DNA from 2 places in the Roseateles sp. GW821-FHT03B02 genome. Region 2 is predicted to be linked to the other one. Evidence: riboswitches for the same ligand, from Rfam matches in the RefSeq annotation. Region 2 holds a riboswitch; the other holds the start of a gene.
What was found. Region 2 has a riboswitch for cyclic di-GMP ahead of AC07VX_RS18245 (PKD domain-containing protein). Riboswitches for the same ligand answer to the same signal wherever they lie in the genome.

Region 1 (7,088 bases), on a different contig from region 2:
TCGACCCACCGCCACCACCGCCGCCGCAGGCGGCAAGCGACAAGGCCAGGCACCACAGGACGGTGCGGGTGATCCGGTATTGATGCTGCAAGAAATCCTCCCTTTGCGCGGCCTGCGCCCGGCCCTCTGGGAGGCCGGTGCTGTGGCGGGCCGCATTGAATGCGGCGCGCATCATAGGGGGATCGTCGGCTCGTGCCGGCCCGCGCGGGGCCGGCACGAGTTCAGCTCGCGCTGATCGTCACCGTGACCGTGCCCGTCGAGGTTTGGCCCAGGTTGTCCTTCAGCGTGATGACGAGGCTGCTGCTGCCGGCCACGGGGCTGGCCCAGCCGACGGCGATGCCCGCGCTGGTGGCCGAGAACGTCATGCCGCTGGGGGCGCCGCTGATGGAGATGGACAGCGAGGTCGCGCCCGGCGCGCTGTAGCCGATGGTGCCGGCGAAGGCCTTGCCGGCGGTGCCTGTCAGGCTGGTGGTGGTGAGCTGCGGGCCGGTGCTGGTCGTCGTCGTCGTGCTGCTGCTCGTCGTGACGCTGGCGCCGCTGAGGCTGGTCAGCAGCGCGCTGGCATTGGGCGTGCCCCAGCCGGTGGGCGTGTCGTAGCCGGTCTTGGCGGTGCAGGCCGTGCAGCTGCCGTTGCTGCCGCTGGACACGTCCATGAAGGCGGCCGCGTACTGCGTCGGCACGGCGCCGATCTGCTGGTACAGCGCCGCATGCGGTTGGCCGAGCACGGTCTTGGCCGAGGCCACGCGCATCGCGTTGGCCACGGCCAGCAGGCCGGCCCACTGCGGCGTGGCCAGGCTGGTGCCGCCGGCGCTGACCCAGCGCACGGTCGTCGAGCCCTGGGCGATGGTGGCCACGTACTGGCCGGAGTTGGGGTCGGCGTTGAAGGCGACGTCGGCGACGGCGCGCCTGGCGTAGCCGCCGATGGTGCCGCTCTGGTAGCTGGGCAGGGCCACATAGGCGCTGGTGCCGCCGCCGGTGCCGGTCCAGGTCGTCTCGCTGCGGGCGCCGCTGCCGCTGTAGGCCAGCGTCGTGCCGCCCACGGCCACGACCTTGCTCGACACCGAGGGCCAGGACACCGCCGCGCCGTTGTCGCCGGTGGCGGCGAGGTAGCTCATGCCGGCGGTGGAGAAGCTGCTGTCGTAGCTCGTCGTCCAGCTGCCCTCAGCGGCGCCGAAGCTCATGGAGACGACGCCCGCGCCCATCTTGTTGGCCAGCGCGACGGCCCTGGACAGGCTGCCCACGCCGGCGTCCGGCGCCTCGATGAGAACCAGGCGGGCCAGCGGCGCGGTGGCATGGGCCCATTGCACGTCCAGCGCGATCTCGGTGGCCCAGCCGCTGTCGTAGGCCGGGGCCGTGGCGGTGAGCGCGCCGGCCGTCGTGCTGTAGGCGACGACCAGCTCGCAGCTGCTCGTGGACGCGGCGGCCAGCGGCAAGCTGGCGTTGGCGGCGAGGGTGCGCGTCGTGCAGCCGGGCAGGCCGAACTTGGCGTTGAAGGCGGCCAGCTCGGCGGCGGTGTTGGGGTTGTGTTTGGCGTTGACGATGTAGACGGTCTGGCCGGCGCCGAGCTGGGCGGCCTGCGCGGCGGTCAGGCCGGTGGTGCTGGCGGGCAGGGCCGGCAGGCCATAGGCGGCGCGGATCTGCGCCGGCGTGTAGACGGTGACGGCGGTAGACGTGGCCATGGGGGCGGCTTCACCGGCACCCGAGGCGAGGGCATGGGGGCGCTGGGCGTCGTCCAGGCGCTCGCGCGTCAGGCCCTTGGTGGACAGGCCGGACAGGGCCAGGGCGCGGTGCGGCGCGGGGCCGTTGTCGGGCTCGGCGAGGTCGACGGCAGCGGTGTGGAAGCTGGGCTGGGCGATAACATCGGCTGCTGCGCTGGCCGCGGCGCCGTCGCCGAGCTCGACGCTCAGCGAGATGGCCGAGGGCGCCGCGCTGGCCTGGACGGTGGGGCTGTCGCTGCCGCCGCCGCAGGCGGTCAGGGCTGCGGCGGTGATGAGGCTGAGGGTCCAGGAGAGGGCGGTACTGCGCATGGCCGGGTTCTCGTGCAGAGGTAGAGAAACGGAGGGCCACGCCGATCAAGACCTGCCGGTCTTGGCGGCCCCGCTGCCGTGGCACTTGCGTGCTGCAAGTGCGTTAGGCCGGTGGCTTTGCGTCCCCGCCTTTCGACGGGTTTGCCCTCAGGGTTGGTGAAACGGGGTCAGTCTAGGTGCCGGGGCATCGGCACGCACCGTCCGGTGCGCGGCGGTGCGTGACTTCTGCCGCGGCGGGCGGCGTGGTCTTGAGCTGCCGGCAGTCTGGGTTTCGCGCATGTCTCCCGTGTGGTTGCTTTGTGTCACCGGCGATACAAATCGTCATGACGCTTCGATGACGACGGCGATGCCGGACAGCACCGCGTTGCCGCTCAGCGGGTCGCGGGCCGCGTCGTCCAGCAGCGCGTTCATGTTCACGCCCGGCCGTTCGCGCGCCACGCCGAGCTGTACGCCGTCAAGGTCGTGCCCCCAGCCATGCGGCAGGCTCACGACGCCGGGGCTCATGTCGGCGCTGCGCTCGACGCGGGCGATCAGCTCGCCCACGGCGCTCCTGACCTTGGCGAATTCGGTCAGGCCCAGGCGATCGGCATCGCCGGGGTTGACCAGCAGCGTGCAGCGTTCCGGCCCCTTGGCCAGCACGGGCAGGTTGTGCATCCAGCTGTTGCCCGAGCGCGTGTCGCGCCGGCCGATGAGGCTGAACTCGGGCGCGGGGTCGGCCTTCACCAGCGCCAGGTCGGCCAGCACCGAGGGCGGGGCGAGCTCGATGCGACCGCTGGGCGTGCGCAGCACCTCGGGAATGCGCGGCGTGAGGGCGCCGAGATCCACGCCGCCGCCCTCGACGGTGCTGGCCGCGCGGACCTTGGCGAGGTTCAGGCCATCCGGCCTGCGGCCGAACTGGTCGCCATAGGGGCCGACGCGCAGCTGCAGGTCGATGAGGCGCTCGACGCCACGCCAGGGTCGCAGCGCGGCGAGGACGGCGGGCGTCTGGTCGCCGGCAAAGCGGCGCACGTCCGCCTCGATGGCCTCGTCGTCGAGCTGGCCCACGTCCACCCCCAGGCCGCGGCCTTCGAGCAGGGCGCACAGGCGCAGGATGGTCTGCCATTCCTGCGGCGTGCCGGCGGGTGCATCGAACACCGGGCCAGAGAAGCGTGCGTGGTTGCGGTGGCTGAGCTGGGGGAATGCAACGTCGAAGTGCAGGTCTTCCAGCGGCGAGAGGCCGGGCAGGATGACGTCGGCGTGGCGGGTCGTCTCGTTGACGTAGATGTCCAGGCTCAGCATGAAGTCGAGCCGGTCCAGGGCCCGGGCGATGCGTGGGCCGCCGGGGGCCGACAGCACCGGGTTGCTGGCCACGGTGATGAGGGCCTTGATCTGGCCTTCACCCGCCGTCTCGATTTCCTCGGCCATCACCGTGATGGGCAGCTCGCCGAAGACCTCTGGCGCGCCGGACACGCGGCTCTTGCGCCGGCCGGTCGTGATGCCTTTGCCGCTAGCCGGCTTGCCTTGCGTGTTGGGCGCAAAGGCGGCGGCCTTGGCGAACATCGCGCCGCCTTCGCGGTCGAGGTTGCCGGTCAGCACGTTGATGAGGTCCACCAGCCAGGAGTTGACGGTGCCGAAGCGGGTCGTGCAGGTGCCGATGCGGCCATAGACGGCGGCGCGCGGCGCGCTGGCGATCTCGCGGGCGATGCGGCGCTGCGTCTCGGCCGGGATGCCGCAGCCGGCGGCCGTCACTTCGGGCGCGAAGGGTGCGACGGCGGCGCGGGCTTCTTCCAGGCCGTTGACGTGGGCCTCAAGCCGGCCCAGCTTGACGAGGTTCTCGGCGAACAGCGTGTGGGCGATGCCTGCCAGCAGCAGCGCGTCGCCGCCGGGGCGGATGGCCAGGTGCTCGTCGGCCGCCGCGGCCGTCTCGCTGCGGCGCGGGTCGACGACGACGATGCGGCCGCCGCGCGCCCGCATGGCCTTGGCCTTGCCGCGGTAGTCGGGCACGGTCCACAGGCTGCCGTTGCTCACCATCGGGTTGCCGCCGAGGATGAGTAGATAGTCGCAGCGCTCGATGTCGGGCAGGGGGATGGAGAGCCAGTGGCCGAACATCAGGCCGGCGCTGAGCTGCTTGGGCATCTGGTCCAGCGTGGAGGCGCTGAAGGCGTTGCGGGTGCCGAGCGCGCGCACCAGGCGCGGCGTGTAGGCCAGCAGGCTGACCTTGTGCGCGGCCGGGTTGCCGATGGTCAGGCCCACCGAGTCGGGGCCTTGCTCGCGCCAGATCGGTAGCAGGCGGCGCTCGATCTCGGCGAAGGCCTCGTCCCAGCTGGCCTCGACGAAGACGCCGTCACGCTTGATCAGCGGCGTGCGCAGGCGGTCGGGGTCTTCGTGCAGGTCTTTCAGGCTCACGCCCTTGGGGCACAGGTAGCCGTGGCTGAAGACGTCGTTCTCGGCGCCGCGGATGGCGATGACCTTGGCGCCTTCGGTCTTCACCTCCAGGCCGCAACAGGCCTCGCACAGCGGGCAGATGCGGTAGTGGCTCTCGGGCATGGCTGTCTCCTTCGTTTGGCGCGCGATTCTGCGGGTGCCGAAGCGGCGCCGGCGTCAATCCGGCGACAGGATGCTCACCAGTTGCCGATGCTCGGGTTCACATAGCCGAACTCGTTGGGCACGCCGGCGTCGAAGTTGGTGTAGCTGAATGACATGCTCATCTCCAGCGACGCCACCTGATGCCACCAGCCCAGCGGCAGGAACAGCGTGTCGCCGGGCTCCAGCACCGTCTCCAGCACGACGGCCTCGCGCAGCCGCGGGTAGCGGGCGAAGTCGGGTGCGTCCAGGTCGATGGGGCTGTAGACGCCCATGCGGTTGTAGAGCAGCGGCGTCTGCAGCGGCGACACGAAGCGCCAGCGCTTGCGGCCGACGACTTGCGTGTGGAACAGCATCAGCGTGTCGTGGTGCAGCGGCGTGCGCGTGCCGGCCGGGCCGAACCAGAAGGATGCCGCGGTGTGCAGCAGCGCCGGGTCGCAGACGGGCGGCATGCGGCCGATGTCCTGCAGCAGCGGCAGGAACTCGGGGCGGCGCAGCATCTCGTCGTTGGCCGTCAGGTAGTGGTCGTTGGTGGCGCCGCCGCTGACGACCAGGTCGACGAACTCGGCGACCTTCATGCGCTGGCGCAGCGTGGTCTTGTTCTGCTCGAACAGGGCGTCGCCGTTGCGGCCCACCTGCACGTCGACGTCCAGGTGGCCGAAGCGCGCGACCAGGTCGGCGGGCGACCAGCGGTGCATGGCCGGCCAGTCCTCGGCCACGTCGGTCAGCACGACCGGCCGGCAGCAGTGGACGTACTTCTCCAGGAACTCCTCGCGCCCCACGCCGCGGCGCCTCTCGATGACGGCATGACCCGGCGCCTGCTGCCATACCTGCTGCAGGTTGGCGCAGACCGACTCCAGCTTGCGCAGCATCTGCTGGTGGCGGCGCGCGGCCTGGAAGACGGGGTCGTGGTCGATCTGCGCAATGGCGGCGGTGCTGCGCTCCACGTCCTGGCCGGCGGCCACCATGGTGTCGAGCATGGAGGTGGGCGAGCAGTCCCACAGGCGGTTCTCGGCCAGCCATTGCAGCCAGTCGGGCGTCAGGTCCAGCAGGGCCGCCGGGCGCGGCAGGGGCGGAGGCTTGAGCGGGGCGAGGGGCATGGCGCGGCGGGGCAGGGAGTGGTCCGGCGAGCGCCGATTGTGGTGTCAGGCCGGGTGGCGCAGCCATCCCTCCAATTGCTTCAGCACGGCCGCATCGGTCTGCAGGCCGAGGTGGCCCAGGCCGGTGAAGAGGGCGGTGTCGGTGAAGGCCAGGCGCCGCGCCGGCGAGCGGTGCTGGCCGAGCGCGCTGGCCACCGGCACGAGGCCGTCGCCCAGCCAGCGGGCCGGCGTTCCGGTGGGTTTCTTCGACGTGGTGGCGGCCACGGCGTAGCAGGCCACGCCCTCGGGCAGCGGCAGCTGGCTGGCGCGGCCGGCGTCGGCTTCGAGCAGGCTGGCGTGGCGCAGGTCGCGGATGCCGGCGCTGCGTCGCGCGGCCAGCAGGGCCAGCGGGCGCGAGTAGGCGCTGAAGGCCAGCAGCTGCTGCAGTTGCTGGCCGCCGCGTTCCAGCGGCGCGCCCTGGTGCGGTGTGCCCAGCGTGACGAGGCAGCGCAGCCGCCGCAGCCAGCGCCGCTGCCTGGCCTGGGCGATGGCGCTGCGCGCCACCAGGCCGCCCATGCTGTGCCCCAGCAGAGTGATGGGGCCGGGAACCTTGTCCAGCAGCCGCGCCAGTTCGGCGCCGTTGCGCCAGATGGCGCGGCCGGAGTTGTAGCGCAGGCCCAGCGGCTGATAGCCCAGCCTGGCCAGGGCGGCGGGGAAGTCGGCGCTTTCCTTGTCGGGATGGCGGCGCCACTGCGCTTCGTTCATGCACAGGCCGTGCAGCATCACGAGGGCGGGTCCGCTGGCGCCGTCCACCAGCGGGCGCAGGCTCATGGGCGTGGCCAGCGGGTTGGCGGTGTCTTCGAGGTAGTCGCCGAGCACGCCGTTCAAGGCCGCCTGCACGGCATTGGCGCGGTCGGCCTCGGCCTGGCCGAGCAGCGGCGTGAGCGCGCCCAGCGCCAGGTCCAGGCCGCCGCCGACGAGCTGGGTCACGCCGCGCACGCTGCGATAGACGAGGCCGGTGATGCCCGAGGTGCGCTGGCGCGGCGCCGTCAGCGGCAGCCGCGCGATCTCGGCATGCATGGCCTCGACGAGATTGGCGACGCCGGTGGTGGCATCGACGGCGAGGCGGCTGGCGCCGCGGAGCTGCTGGGGGCTGGGCATCGGCCCATCATGCCCGCAATGCGTGACTACATCTGCCGGAACAGGTGCGCGCAGCTTTCCGCCACCAGCAGCATCTCGCTGCCGTGCTTGAGCTTGATCTGCATGCGGCCGCGGAAGTCGCGGCTGACGCTGGCGATGGCGTTCACGTTGACCAGCGTGGAGCGGTGGATCTGCCAGAACTGCTGCGGGTCGAGCTCGTCGATGAGCTCCTTCAGCGGCTTGCGGATCAGCGCCTCGCCGTCCTTCAACCCCAGCCGCG
Region 2 (7,088 bases):
CGACAAGATCGGCCGCAAGAAGGCCATCACGATCTGCGTGGTGCTGTTCAGTGGCTTCACGGTGCTCAACGGCTTGGCACGCAACCCTACGGAGTTCGGCGTCTGCCGCTTCATCGCGGGCTTGGGCATCGGCGGGGTCATGCCCAATGTGGTGGCGCTGATGAGCGAGTACGCGCCGCGCAAGATTCGCAGCACGCTGGTGGCCATCATGTTCAGCGGCTACTCGGTGGGCGGCATGCTGTCGGCAGGCCTGGGCATGGCACTGCTGCCGAGCTACGGTTGGCAGTCCGTGTTCTTCGTGGCGGGCGTTCCGCTGCTGCTGCTGCCGCTCATCATGACGTTCCTCCCCGAGTCCGTGGGCTTCATGATCCGCCAGGGCCGGCTGGACGAGGCCCAGGCCGTGCTGGGCCGTGTCGAGCCCACCTACCGCCCACAGGCCGGCCAGCACCTGACCATGCCGGCGATCAAGGCGGGCGGCGCCCCGCTGCTGGAGCTCTTCCGCGACGGCCGCGCACTGCGCACGGGGATGCTGTGGACGGCGTTCTTCTGCTGCCTGCTGATGGTCTACGCCCTCAACTCCTGGCTGCCCAAGCTCATGACGAAGGCCGGCTATGGCCTCGGCTCGTCCCTGAGCTTCCTGCTTGTGCTGAACTTCGGCGCCATCTTCGGCGCGGTGGGCGGGGGGTGGCTGGGTGATCGATTCAACCTGCCGCGCGTGCTGGCGGTGTTCTTCGCGCTGTCAGCCGTGTCGATCGGGTTGCTGGGTTTCAACAGCCCGAGCTGGGTGCTGTACAGCCTGATCGCGGTAGCTGGCGCCACGACCATCGGCTCGCAGATCCTGCTGTATGCCTGTGGTGCGCAGTTCTACGGCCTAGCCATTCGCTCCACCGGCCTGGGATGGGCGTCAGGCGTCGGGCGCAACGGCGCCATCGTCGGGCCTGTGCTGGGCGGCGCCCTCATGGGTCTGGGCGTGCCACTGAGCGCGAACTTCCTGGCGTTCGCATTGCCTGGCGTCTTGGCCTGCTTGGCGATGCTGGCGTTCACCTGGTTTGGCCTCAAGGAACATTCCAAGACGGCTGCGCCGTTTCGTCCCCGCGATGCCGGCTCCGTTGGGGTTGCCGCAAGGACATGAGTTGGTCCTGCCGAGTGACAGGGAAGTTGCGCGGTTGAGCATCGGCTCCCGGACGGCTTACCGGGGGGCGCTTCACTGCCATGGATCGAGAGCACTTGTCCTGCGCTCCGAGCAGCAGTCGTTTGCGGCGATAGGGCAGTCCTGCCTATCACGCCGGAGGTTATGAAGAGCTTGCAGACCGCCAACTCGGTCGGCCATGTCATGCAGGTGGCGCGTGACGCCCCCACATTCGTTGGATACAGGGTCGATATCGACGCTGGCTCGCAGGACAAGGTGCGGACTTACGCCCGCAACTGCCTGCGCTGATGATGTCAGCGATTGACGCGTGTTCGGCTGGCCCGGGTGGCCACCGCGCCCCTACCCGACACACGGCCTCGGGCCGCGTTGATCTCTGCGTAAGCGTCGGCGCGCGACAACCCCTGCGCAATCAGCTTGTCGGCGATGAGCCCGGTGGGCTTGCCAGCCTCCAGGTAGGCGCGAATCAGGGCTGCTCTCTCGGCGTCAGCGTATGGGCCGGCTTGAGCACGCGCTTCTTCTGGCGTTGGAGTGGCGTCAAAGTCGCTCGGATCTAGTTCGGAAGTGGCCTCGCTCTCCTCATGAGCAACCCCCACTTCTTCGTGCGTCACGTGAATGTGGACGTCCGGCGTCATATTGATGGCGGCTGGCCCTCCGACCACCGGCTGGTCCTGAAACGAGTTGTTCGCCCAGTAGGTTGGCTCTGGCTGAGAAGCCAGGAGGTTGGCGAGCTCCTTGGAATTGAGCGCCACCTTCAGATGATCGATTGCACGCCAGCGTGGGACGCCAAACTGATCGCAGTACCGCTCGAGTACACCGTCACCGTTGTTCGTCTTGTGGATCATCTCGTCGTGGATATCCCGGACCAGGAAGCTCAGCTGGACTTGGTCAGGCCCCGTCGAAGTGCCGAAGAGCCAGCCGGCCGTGCGCCGGACAAGCGAACGGTCCTCGCTGTAGACCGTCCAAACGAATCTCCCGCGGGAGCGCTGTTCGTAGCTCTGTTCCCTCAGCTCCGCTTGCCGGCGCACTGCGTCCGCAGCAAACGCGTCACGCATCTCCTCGAAGCTGTCCGCGCGCTGCCGCTCTCGCTCTCGACGCCGGTCCTCCGTGCGAATTCGGTCGCGTTGGAGCTCGGCTTCCCTGTCCCGTCGCATCGCTTCATCGCGCTGCCTGGTGCGCTCATCAGCAAGCGCACTCTTTGCAGCGTTGAGCACCCGGTAGGCCTCTTCGTCAGTAGCACCATTCGCCTTGGCTCTGGCGTGTTCCAGCCATGGGTCGATCATGATTCCCTCTGGTGTTCATTGCTGACCTGCAACGCTAGCAGGCCAGCGGGGCCGCCCGCCAGGGCGCGTGCCTCGTTCCCCGCCGCCTCTGGGAGTCGAGCCCTCACTCGCTTTGCGGGGGATCCATCCCCCCGCTCAGTCGCCTACGCTCGAACGTGTCTACTGAAGCTGGGGCGATTTGACTATTGATCTTGCCGTCAAGGCCTTGATCCATCGGCGGCCCTTTGCATGGTGTAACTGGCGACGCTGGAGTTGCTGCTGTCGGTCGTGGGGTGTAAGCCTGCGTAAGAGCAAATGACCGCCAGGCACCGAGTTTCCTACGATGCGGCAACTGGGCACACCCGCGCGAAAGCCGGGGTCGCAAAGCTTCCGGTCTAAAGCGGTCTGCGCCGCCAGGACAGCGGGGCCGTTGCGGAATTCCCCATTCCGCGTCGTTCCTTCGCACAGCGCGACCCCCTCGTGACGTGGCCCGTTTTGGAGCCTCTCATGCTGCGACTACTTTCCCTCCTTCTGAGTGCCCTTCTGGCGCTGCCCGTGCTGGCTGCGCCGCCAGCGGGCGTCAAGCCCCCGTTCCCGCAACTGCGCCTGCTCGATGTCGGCCGCGACGGCATCGCCGGCCAGCGCGCCGTCGACGTGCTGGGCGCGCGCCTGCCTGAAGTGGCCGCCTGGTACGGCAAGTCGCCCGAAGAGTTCGTGGCCCAACTGCGGGCCGACAAGCGCATGCGCCTAGATGCCCGCGGCCGCGTCTTCTTCGTGGAAGAGCTGGATCAACCCCTGGCCGCCAGCACGCCCACCAATGTGCTGGACGGCAGCCTGCTGCCGCTGGACCAGACCTTCCTGCTGCACAGTCGCCCCGGCGCTGTGCGCACCATCTACTTGAACTTCAAGGGCGCGACACTGAACGGCACTGCCTGGAACAGCAGTGGAACCACCATCCAGGCGCCGGCATTCGACCTGGACGGCATCCCCGGCACTTTCAACACCACCGAGCTGCAGCGCATCCAGTACATCTGGCAGCGTGTGGCGGAAGACTACGCCCCCTTCGATGTGGACGTCACGACCGAAGCGCCGCTGCCTGAGATCCTGACGCGCAGCGGCAGCACTGACCAAGTCTTCGGCACCACGGTGCTGATCACCACCCGCGCGGGTGTCTACAGCTGCAGTTGCGGCGGCGTGGCCTATCTTGGCATCTTTGACGACACCAGCGACTTCTACAAACCCGCCCTGGTGTTCTACGACGCACTGGGCCCCGGCAACGAGAAATACGTGGCCGAGGCCATCAGCCACGAGGCCGGCCACAACATGGGCCTGAGCCATGACGGCGACGCCACCAACAGCTACTACCAGGGCCAGGGCAGCGGCGCGACGGGCTGGGCGCCCATCATGGGCGTGGGCTACTACCAGGCCTTGGTGCAGTGGAGCAAGGGCGAGTACGCCGGCGCCAACAACGTGCAGGACGACTACGTCGTGATGCAGGCCAACGGCCTGCCGCTGCGCGCTGACGATCACGGCGACACCCTGGCCACCGCCACACGGCTGACCGGTACCGATGCCGGCGGCGTGACCACCGCCAAAGCGACCGGCGTCATCGAACGCCCGGGCGATGTGGACATGTTCAGCTTCAGCGCTGGCGCGGGCCCCTTGAACCTGACGCTCAGTCCCGCCTCGCGCTCCCCCAACCTGGACGCCCAGCTCACCCTGCGCGACGCCGCGGGTACCGTCCTGGCCACACTCAATCCAGTTGATGCCCTCAATGCCAGCGCCAGCCTCAACCTGGCCAGCGCCGGCACCTACACCCTGGCCGTGACCGGTGTGGGCAAGGGCGACCCGCTCACGACCGGCTACACCAACTACGGCAGCCTGGGCAACTACGCGCTGTCGGCCAGCTTCACCACGCCGATTGGCAGCGCGCCCACGGCGCAGATCGCCGCCTCGACCGTGCGCGGTACCGCGCCGCTGACCGTCAGCTTCTCTGGCGCGGGCTCCAGCGATCCAGACGGCAGCATCACGGCCTTCGACTGGCAGTTTGGTGACGGCGCCAGCGGCAGCGGCGTCAACATCAGCCATGCGTACACCACCCCGGGCAGCTACAGCGCACAACTGCGTGTCACCGACAACAGCGGCCTCTCGGCCAGCAGCGCCGTCACGATCACCGTGGACGCGCCGGTCGTCGTGATTCCTATGCGCGTGGCGGACATCGCGATGTCGGTGCAAATCAACAAGAACGGTCAGTCCAAGGCTACCGCGGCGGTCAAGGTGCTCAACGGCAGCGGCCAGCCCGTGGTGGGGGCCGTGGTGACCGGCATTTGGAGCGGCATCGTCAGCCGCACTGGCGCCACCGCCACCACCGGCAGCAATGGCGTCGCCAGCCTGGTGTCCCCCAACTCCCGCAGCACCAGCGGCAGCTTCGTCTTCACGGTGACCGGGGTGACACTGGCCGGCTACGAGTACCAACCTGCGACCAACACCGAGACCAGCGATTCGATCGCGCGCTGAACGAGTTTCATTGACAGGCCCAGCCATTTGAGCGGGTCTGCTCCTCGAGCAGGACGTGACCGCCTCGGGCATCAAGCTCACCGCCAGCCCTGCCACTTGGAACCCTTGATACCGCAAGGGCTTGGCGTCAAGGCTCAACTCAGCTGGGAATACTTCGCCTTCGAGCGGCAGGCCCTAGCCACCAAGGTGGCAACGCTCACGCGACGACGCAGGACTTACCGTGGCGCCAGCAGGTGTAGCAGCCGATCCGCCTGCGTTTCATCGCGCTCAAGCGCTGGGTAGCGTACCCCGTCGCTGTAGCGGACGGAAACGCGCTCCCGCTGTCCCTCGACGTCGAAGGTAAGGTCGATGCCTGAGGGTGCTCCTGCCGCGACCGCAGCCCTCAATCGCTCGAGACTGAAGGGCTCGTTGGCGACCTGAGTGATCTTGGCGCCAGGAATGAGGCCTGCGGCAAATGCCGGACCGTCCCACCTTACTGAGCTCACGGTGCCGCTTTTGTTTACGGCCAGTCCGATGCTGTAGCTGAAGTCTGGAACGCCGTCGCTTTCTTCAACCCGCTTGAAATAGTCACTGGGTGAGACCCTGTATGCCAGTCTGTAGCCGGACCGCTTCAGCCCATCCAGCAGGCCGTCATCGCCCAGACCCTGGACTCGCCGAATCAGGTATCCATGCCAGTCATAGTCCGCGAGCTTGGAGAGCGCCGCGCAGATCTGATCGAAGTCGTACTGCTTGACCTGAAGCCCCGTCACACGGAAGAACGCTGCAGCGAAGTCATCCAGCCCATGCTTGCCTCCACTGTGCTCGCGCAGAAGCCCGTCGACGTCGAGCCACAGCAGGACACCCTCGGCGTAGTAGTCCTTGCGTCGTTGCCAGCTTTGCCAGCTAACCCCTCGACCTCCAGGCATCGTGACGGGGTCAAGTGAACTGTCTGCCAGCGACTTCCAGCGGCGGCCCGGTCGGTTCGCCATGGATGCTGCATCGACAGACAGCGCGGCCAGGGTATCCGTGACAGAGCGAAGACCTGCCCGCGCGCCGATGACACGTCCCCAGAACTCGGTCTGACCCTCGTAAAGCCACAGCAGGCTGTTATCCATCGGGATGTTTGGTGTGGGCGTCCAGTGGCCGCGCGGTTGCACGTGCTTCCCGTTCCAGGCGTGGACGTACTCGTGGGCAAAAAGATCAATGACGCCTGCAGAAGCTTGCGTTGCGGGCAAGAAGTCCGGCGGCAGTGTGATCTCCGCCGACCGTGCATGCTCCAGTCCGCCTGGACCAGGCAAGCGATCGCTGAGCATGACAAGGAAGTCGAAGCTCGGGAATGGCGGAGCCCCAAACACAGCCGCGGTCTGCTGGACGACGCGCCGCAGCGTGTCATCCAGCGACTCAGCACCCTGCAACCGCTCGGCGTTGCTGGCGATGTAGGTTACGCGTACAGGCACCGGTCCATCAACGATGGTGCGCTGATGGAGATGTGGGGCCGCGATGACAGGCGAATCCAGCAGCACGTCCAGCGCAACGGCATCGAAGTGGACCTCCGAGTGCAACCGCCGCGTCTCGCGCAGCGACGACACCGCCAAGAATCCGTCAGGTAGTTGGACAGTGGCCACTACAGGGATACGGCGCGCAAAGAAGCCCGCCGGATACACGAGAAGGTGCTGCCATTGCAGATTGACGATGTCGGGCGTGATCAGCCCCATCTGGCCCAACGGCGCCAGATACTGGAACTCGACGTCGACATGCCCGGTCTCCGGCGGCACGTTGACATGAAACGCGTTGGGGTCCAACGCGTCTCGATGCCATGGCAGGACCCGTGCTCCGGCCCTGATGCTGAGTCCTGCCAGCCGTTGCACTTCGGTTGTCGGACCATGGCTGCCTGGTTCCCAGCGGGGATAGAGCAGTGTCAGAGTTCCTTTTGACTGCACCGGCAAACGCTGATGGACCTTGACGATTCGGCGACGCAGGTCGCGAACGTCAATGGTCAACTCGATGACGCCCTTGAATGCCCGGTTCTGCGGAGCGGGCACCGCCTGCCGTGGGGCTGCCCAGTCAGCAGCGCGTGCAGTGGATGCCAGTAGAAGGCAGATGAAGGCTGCGACAAGTAGGACGGTGCGCTGGATCATCCCGAAATTCTGTTGGCCGGCGTTGTCACTGCTATCAGTCATGGA

Region 1: another riboswitch for cyclic di-GMP. It lies ahead of AC07VX_RS02215 (S53 family peptidase); the one in region 2 lies ahead of AC07VX_RS18245 (PKD domain-containing protein).

What each region holds. Positions count from the first base shown of each region.
Region 1 is NZ_JBWKUV010000001.1:503,238-510,325, reverse strand. It holds gene AC07VX_RS02220 (BACON domain-containing protein) at 1-91, opposite strand, end outside; gene AC07VX_RS02215 (S53 family peptidase) at 222-2,027, opposite strand; cyclic di-GMP riboswitch class I at 2,088-2,183, opposite strand; gene AC07VX_RS02210 (molybdopterin-dependent oxidoreductase) at 2,349-4,553, opposite strand; gene AC07VX_RS02205 (cupin-like domain-containing protein) at 4,628-5,689, opposite strand; gene AC07VX_RS02200 (lipase family alpha/beta hydrolase) at 5,735-6,829, opposite strand; gene AC07VX_RS02195 (LytR/AlgR family response regulator transcription factor) at 6,856-7,088, opposite strand, start outside.
Region 2 is NZ_JBWKUV010000006.1:353,701-360,788, forward strand. It holds gene AC07VX_RS18235 (MFS transporter) at 1-1,132, shown strand, start outside; gene AC07VX_RS18240 (hypothetical protein) at 1,444-2,430, opposite strand; cyclic di-GMP riboswitch class I at 2,755-2,844, shown strand; gene AC07VX_RS18245 (PKD domain-containing protein) at 2,917-4,926, shown strand; gene AC07VX_RS18250 (M61 family metallopeptidase) at 5,142-7,085, opposite strand.